Regions from separate parts of the Glutamicibacter sp. M10 genome, predicted to be linked through region 1. Evidence: riboswitches for the same ligand, from Rfam matches in the RefSeq annotation. Region 1 holds a riboswitch; each other region holds the start of a gene.

Region 1 (2,257 bases):
TCTCCCGGACCTTATGGAATGGAATATGTCCCGGTCCCTCAACCATGACCTGTACGTCGTACCTCCAGGCCCGCTTGGTCAGCTCAGCTAGGGTATCTAGCTCAGCGAACTGCGCGGCGTCATTGGCATCAGCAATGGAGCCGGGACGAAGCCCGTCACCCAGTGAGAAAGCAACGTCGTACTGTGCGAAGATTTCGCAGAGCTCATCAAAGTGCGTGTACAAGAAATTCTCTTCGTGATGTGCCAAGCACCAGCCGGCCATGATGGACCCACCGCGCGAGACAATGCCGGTAACCCGGTTGGCAGTCAAAGGAACATAACGCAAGAGCACGCCAGCGTGAATGGTCATATAGTCCACGCCCTGCTCACACTGTTCAATGACGGTATCGCGGAAGATCTCCCAGGTCAGTGCGTTGGCTTCGCCATTGACCTTTTCCAAGGCTTGGTAGATGGGCACCGTTCCGATGGGCACCGGTGAATTGCGGATGATCCACTCACGAGTGGTGTGGATGTCATCACCGGTGGATAGATCCATGACGGTGTCTGCACCCCATTTGGCGGCCCACTGCAGCTTGGATACTTCTTCAGCAATCGAGCTGGTCACCGCAGAGTTGCCGATATTTGCATTGATTTTCACCAAGAAGGCTTTGCCGATAATCATCGGTTCAGATTCCGGGTGATTGATATTGGACGGAATGATTGCTCGCCCGGCCGCCAGCTCGCTGCGCACCAGTTCTACATCGCACTCTTCGCGAACCGCTACATATCGCATTTCAGGGGTGATCACCCCAGCTCGTGCGTAGTGCATTTGGGTTACTGTGGCCCCCTGAACTGCACGTAGTTGTGGCGCCGTGCGTCCGGCCCATTCATCGCTGGCAGTTCCTCGGCGGACCGCTGAGCGCCCGTCATCGTGCAGATTGCGTTCGCGGCCTTCATAGACCGCAACGTCTGCTCGTTCCATGATCCACGGTTCCCGAAAAGGATTCAGTCCCTGAGTTGGTTCGCTACCTGGACCACTGGTGCGATACACCCGTAGCGGTTCATTTGGCTGGCCATTGGGGGAGTCCGCAAGTTGAATTTGCGTGACGGGAACTGAGATCCCTTCCGATTCGCGGAACGCGAGAGAGTGGGCAGGATGTTGTTCAAATTGTTCCATTGAGAAACTCACTTCCTTCGCCGGCATTACCCGGACAGGTTCAACGGTCGCGGACGGCGATAGCCCGATCTCAGCCCTTGCCATGGGGCTCCCGTGTGGTCGGAGACGACACTAGCATGAAAAAATCGGCGCACAAGAATGGGCGCCAAAATTTGACGCTAGGTCTGAGCGTTGGAAGTGGAAGATGGGGGAGAAGCGAAGTGGCAGCGGGGCCCAAGAAAATAAGTCCAGATAGACGAAAAGAGAGACAATCTGAATTCAGATTGTCTCTCTTATTTCGAGCCCCTGCCGGAATCGATCCGGCGACCTCGTTCTTACCAAGAACGCGCTCTACCACTGAGCTAAGGGGGCAACGAGTAAATACTCTACACAGGTTTTTGGCGATTTCAAAATCCGTAACGAGTTTGTAGCTGACGTCACAAGACCCCTACTCAAGTAGGAAAAACGCGGCAGGGGATCGGTTGCTCGATGGTGTTCTAAACGCGGGTAGTCTGCGCCGCGAAAAATGGCAGACCTCGCACATGTTGATATTTACCTCTTTTGACTGCGAAGCATCAAGATGTACGGATGTTTTGTTGTTGGAAAAGTGATTTTCACTGACTCAAGCGGCAGGAAAGTGGCACCGCTTGGTCGTTAGAAAAGGAACTCGTGCAGCGCTTTCCGAAGGCTGGAAATTACCAAATTGACCACTACTAATGCTCCAGTGAGCATCGTCACCTATGCGCTTTTGTGCCAACCTTCGTTCCATGTCAGCACTACGTCTTCTAGAAACATGCGTTGACTTGGGGTAACGCGACGCGGTCCGAAATTCATTGGAGGCGAATGACGATTTTTCTTTGTGCCCAAAGCCGTGTAGAGTATTTACTCGTTGCCCCCTTAGCTCAGTGGTAGAGCGCGTTCTTGGTAAGAACGAGGTCGCCGGATCGATTCCGGCAGGGGGCTCTGAGTGAGAAGTAGTCTTGGCTTCTACTGGATTGCTTCTCACTTGTGGCGGCGTAGCTCAGCTGGTTAGAGCGCACGACTCATAATCGTGAGGTCCCGGGATCGAGTCCCGGCGCCGCTACAGATTTGGCCCCGAAATTCATTGAATTTCGGGGCTTT
Region 2 (2,257 bases), 1.1 Mb from region 1:
TGCAGCGCTGTTCATCCTCAGCGGGAGCATCTTGCTTTACGCCCCACAAACACTGAGCCCAGGGGCACAACAGCTACTCTCGCCATGGGTCACCTCGGCAATAATCGTGGGAACGTTGGTAGCCGCGGCCGGTTACTTCTGGTGGATCCGCCATTGCGCAGTCCCCTGGGACCTCACGGACGAACAGGAAATCTGGTATCGGCAAATCTTGGAGTTCCGAGCCTTACGAGTGCTCTGCAGTGCGTATTTCCTCTTGCCGGGCTTGGTCTCTTCCGATGAGCCAGCGGTGCTAGCCATAGGCATTGGGCTCTTCTGCATCCCAGCCTTACTCGTGGTCAATCGCCCGAAGGCGCGCCTGACCACGAGCGTGCGCGCATGAGCACCCAGATCACGGTAGATCTTGAGGCGGCTACCGCTCCTTATGAGCAGATCCGTTCGCAGATCGCGTCGCTGATTAACCTCGGCGAATTAGTGGCAGGTAGCAAGCTACCCACGGTCAGGGCGTTGGCCACAGATCTTGGGGTAGCTGCCGGAACAGTCGCTCGTGCCTACAAAGAGCTGGAAGCCGAAGGGCTCATTTCTTCAAGACGCAGGGCCGGCACGATAGTTAATGAACGCGCTACCCCCATCGAAGAGCATGAAGATCTGGTGGCGGCCGTAGACCACCTTTGGAAGCTAGCAGCAGCGCAACATGTCGATGCGGCGACACTTAAAGCGTTAGTGGCGAGACGTGAACGTTAAGAATTTGTTCTAGGCATTGCCACTGCGTACGCTCTAGATCAGTGACACGGGGTGTCGGAGAAGCCGACTGAGATGAAACCCGTCGAACCTGATCTAGTTCACGCTAGCGGAGGGATGTCGCATGACTCTGCCTACCGTTGCCCAAAAATACCGGCAACACTCCCCTTTAGTTTTTTGCCTGACGAATACCGTCGTCACCAATTTCACCGCCAATGTCCTACTGGCTTCCGGCGCTTCACCAGCCATGACTAATCTGCCTGGCGAAGCTGGCGGGTTTGCTGCCTTGGCTTCTGCAGTGCTGGTGAATCTAGGCACGCCAAGCACCGAGCAAATGGTGGCCATGGAGGAAGCGGTGCTCTCGGCGAGCGCAGCAGGCACCCCGTGGGTATTGGATCCTGTGGCTGTCGGCGCCCTGTCGGTACGCACCGACTTCGCCCGACGCATAGTTCAAGAACATCCCACCTTGATCCGTGGAAACGCTTCGGAAATCCTCGCCTTGGCGGGCAAGGATTCCAGTGGCCGTGGTGTTGATGCGGCAGATACCGTGCAGGCTGCCCTCGATGCAGGACGCGAACTGGCGCAAGAACACGGCTGCGTTGTTGCTATCTCCGGCGAAGCCGATGCGATCATCGACGCTACCCGTACCGTACTGGTACACACCAACGGTATCGGGCTGACCAGAATCACCGGTGGCGGATGCGCGCTAGGTGCCTTTAACGCTGGAATGCTCGCGGTGCACGAGGACCCCTTTGAAGCATCCATCGCCGCCCACGGTTTTTACGGTCTGGCCGCCGAAAAGGCACTGGCCGCAAGCACCGGACCGGGAAGCTTTGCGGTGGCGTTCCTTGATGCGCTGGCCGCCACGGAACCTGAAGAATTACAGACTTTGAAGTACGAGGAACTGAACCATGGATAATATCGGCGCCTACCTAGTAGCCAACACCGCCAGCTGCACTCCACGCACCACCTTGGAAGTTATCCAAGGAGCAGTAGCCGGCGGCATCGAATGGATTCAGCTGCGGGCCAAAGATGAGACTGCCCGCGAATTCTTTGAACTGTCCTGCGCTGCAGCCCAACTAACCAAAGGCAAAGCCAAACTATTGATCAATGACCGGATTGACGTGTTCTTAGCTGCTCGCGCGGCCGGAGCTGCGGTCAACGGTATCCATATCGGGCAAAAAGACATTCCGGTGCGACTTGCCCGTGAGATTATCGGCGAAGGCATCATCGGTTTGAGCGCTTCCACCGATGAACAACTGGCCCAGGCGAGTCTCGACGCGGAGGTCATCGACTATCTGGGTGTTGGTGCAGTGCGTGCCACTCCTACCAAAAGGATCACCCAACCCCGTTGGGTCTTGACGGTTTTATCCGTGCAGCATCCTTGACCGAACTACCGTGTGTAGCCATCGGCGCCATTACCGCTCAGGACGCAGCTGCGATTCGCGCTGGCGGAGGGTCGGGCCTAGCGGTGGTTCGTGCCATCTGTAATGCCGAGGATCCGCAAACGGCCAGCGAG
Region 3 (2,257 bases), 150 kb from region 1:
GCTGTTTCTGTCCTCCGGATAGTTCTTGGGTCCGGTGGTCAAAGGAGAGCATGCCTAGACCTACAGCGTCCAATACTTCTGGGATGCGCTCACGGATCACCTCGGGATCTACAGCAAGATTCTCCGCACCGAAGGCGACATCATCAGCTACCCGGCTCTGCACCACTTGGGTCTCCGGGTCTTGCTGCATCAGCCCAACCGGGCGTTGGCGAGCAAAGGCATCTGCCCCGTCAATGAGTAGCTCGCCACGCATTTGCTGCGACTCGTCGACTTCCAACAACCCCGCCAGAGCATGTAGCAAGGTCGACTTTCCCGCACCGGAAGGACCAACAAGAAGTACTTTCTGGCCAGCCTGAATATTAAGGTCTAAACCGGAAACGGCGGGAGTTGTTCTTTCGGCATGCTGCCAGCTAAAACCACGCGCAGAAATCTCGGCGCCCCGCCGAGTTTGAGCGTCAGCGCCACGGTTAGCCAGCGAACTCATTTGGCGTCCAGTTTCCCGGACTCGAGGTGAGCACGGCGGCTAGCCAGTGCGCTCAGTGCACCGGTCTTAGCCAATCCACGGGTGGCCAGCCAAGACAGCAGACCAGCGATGATCAGTCCAGAGACGCCGGTGATCAGCACGTGCAAGATCTTTAGTGCTGAGGTGTATTCCACGTAGTACGCCAGGATGTAGGCTTCGGAAATACCGGCGAAGATGCCGGTGAAAAAACCTGCAATGAGCGCAACGCTCAGGTTCCACTTGCGGTAGCGGAAGATGGCAAAGACCAATTCAGCACCAAGGCCCTGGACCAGCCCGGAAACGATGACGCTCAGACCGTAGTGAGATCCCAGCAATGCCTCGATAATGGCTGCCAGTAATTCGCAGAACACTGCTGCACCTGGTTTGCGGATGATCAGGGCACCGAGTACCGCTGGGAAGAGCCATACGCCAGTCAGCAGTGCAGCGGCAGGTGGGAAGGCAACAAAAGCTAGCGAGAACAGCGGCATGCCTGCGCTCCAAGCCCAGAAGATCACTCCTGAGGCTACGGCGATTACTGAGGCTACGACGATGTCGACAACGCGCCAGCTGGTTCGCTGTTTTGCGGCTACTTGGTTCATGGGTGGTCCTCCTATATTTAGGAGGGGAGATGTACGGACTGATGGCATAGTGCTACACCCGTCCGCATCCGAGATGCTCGACTTCCTTCGCCGGTACTAGCCGGAGCAGGTTCGAGGGTCTGCGATCTATCGCACTCTCAGCGTCTTGGCGACTTCTTTTTGAAGTCTGACGCTCCCCTGTCGGAAAAATTACTGCTCCCCCACCTTACCGCAGGTATGCTGGGCAGAGGAAAGATAAGTTACGACGTTGAAGCGAGGGCAATATGAACACAGTACAGAAACTTGCCACCACCGGAATTTCGATTGGCGCCGGTTTGCTCGGCAGCAAGCTAGTTGATCAGCTGTGGAAGGGCGTCACCGGAAATAAGGCTCCCCGCAAGGGTAGCGAAGAAGCTGCTGAGGCTTCATTCCGTCAGGCGCTCGGATTCGCGATCTTCTCATCGATTGTCGCAGCGACCATCCAGGTCTTGGCAGACCGTGGCACCAACAAGGTTGTCGCACGGTTCAGCAAGTAGCTAATGCTCAAGGAACGGCCCACCAATGGTGGGCCGTTCCTTTTTGTTTTGTTCAGTTTTACACTGCTCAGTTTTTCACTGCTCAGTTTTACTTTGAGTCCTTCGACTCTTCGCTGGAGACTTCAACAGACGCGGTGGCCGGTGCGTCAGATACCGTGTCCACTACTTGCCTCAGTTCATCGGCGTAGAGAGATTGTTTGGCAGCGTGCTTGGTTCGGTAACCAGCGCGCCCAATCATATGTGCGGATACGGGAGCGGTCAGTAGCTGCATCCCCCAAGCCAGGAACAATACTGGAACCACACTCCAGCTACGCAAGTGAATTGCTAGCGCGGTGAAGATCAGCAGAAAGCCAAGTACTTGCGGTTTGGTGGCGGCGTGCATCCGAGTGAGCATGTCGGGGAATGAAAGCAGACCGATACCGGCAATCAGCGACATGAGGCAGCCGGTGATCAGCAGGACGGCGACAAGAATATCGAGGAACAATTCCATTAGGCGTTCCTCTGATCCGAGACGTACCGCGACACCGTAACCGAGCCAATGAAGCCCAAGGTGCACGCAACAACGACAAACAACAGGTAGTCGGTGTGGCGGTTGAAGACCATTTCCAAGCACAACGCCACGGAAATGATCAGCAGCATCA

The links. A riboswitch is a leader RNA that binds a small molecule or an ion and turns the genes downstream of it on or off. The one in region 1 is predicted to bind thiamine pyrophosphate.
Region 2: linked by a shared signal. The riboswitch ahead of thiM (hydroxyethylthiazole kinase) and the one ahead of thiC (phosphomethylpyrimidine synthase ThiC) in region 1 are both predicted to bind thiamine pyrophosphate.
Region 3: linked by a shared signal. The riboswitch ahead of N6V40_RS06915 (ECF transporter S component) and the one ahead of thiC (phosphomethylpyrimidine synthase ThiC) in region 1 are both predicted to bind thiamine pyrophosphate.

Annotation. Positions count from the first base shown of each region.
Region 1 is NZ_CP104918.1:1,561,948-1,564,204, forward strand. It holds gene thiC (phosphomethylpyrimidine synthase ThiC) at 1-1,156, opposite strand, end outside; TPP riboswitch at 1,152-1,261, opposite strand; tRNA gene N6V40_RS07655 (tRNA-Thr) at 1,437-1,507, opposite strand; tRNA gene N6V40_RS07660 (tRNA-Thr) at 2,027-2,098, shown strand; tRNA gene N6V40_RS07665 (tRNA-Met) at 2,146-2,219, shown strand.
Region 2 is NZ_CP104918.1:483,554-485,810, forward strand. It holds gene N6V40_RS02385 (hypothetical protein) at 1-379, shown strand, start outside; gene N6V40_RS02390 (GntR family transcriptional regulator) at 376-741, shown strand; TPP riboswitch at 779-873, shown strand; gene thiM (hydroxyethylthiazole kinase) at 863-1,657, shown strand; gene N6V40_RS02400 (thiamine phosphate synthase) at 1,650-2,126, shown strand; gene N6V40_RS02405 (thiamine phosphate synthase) at 2,090-2,257, shown strand, end outside.
Region 3 is NZ_CP104918.1:1,410,398-1,412,654, reverse strand. It holds gene N6V40_RS06920 (ATP-binding cassette domain-containing protein) at 1-484, opposite strand, end outside; gene N6V40_RS06915 (ECF transporter S component) at 481-1,101, opposite strand; TPP riboswitch at 1,167-1,290, opposite strand; gene N6V40_RS06910 (DUF4235 domain-containing protein) at 1,365-1,616, shown strand; gene mnhG (monovalent cation/H(+) antiporter subunit G) at 1,705-2,106, opposite strand; gene N6V40_RS06900 (MrpF/PhaF family protein) at 2,106-2,257, opposite strand, start outside.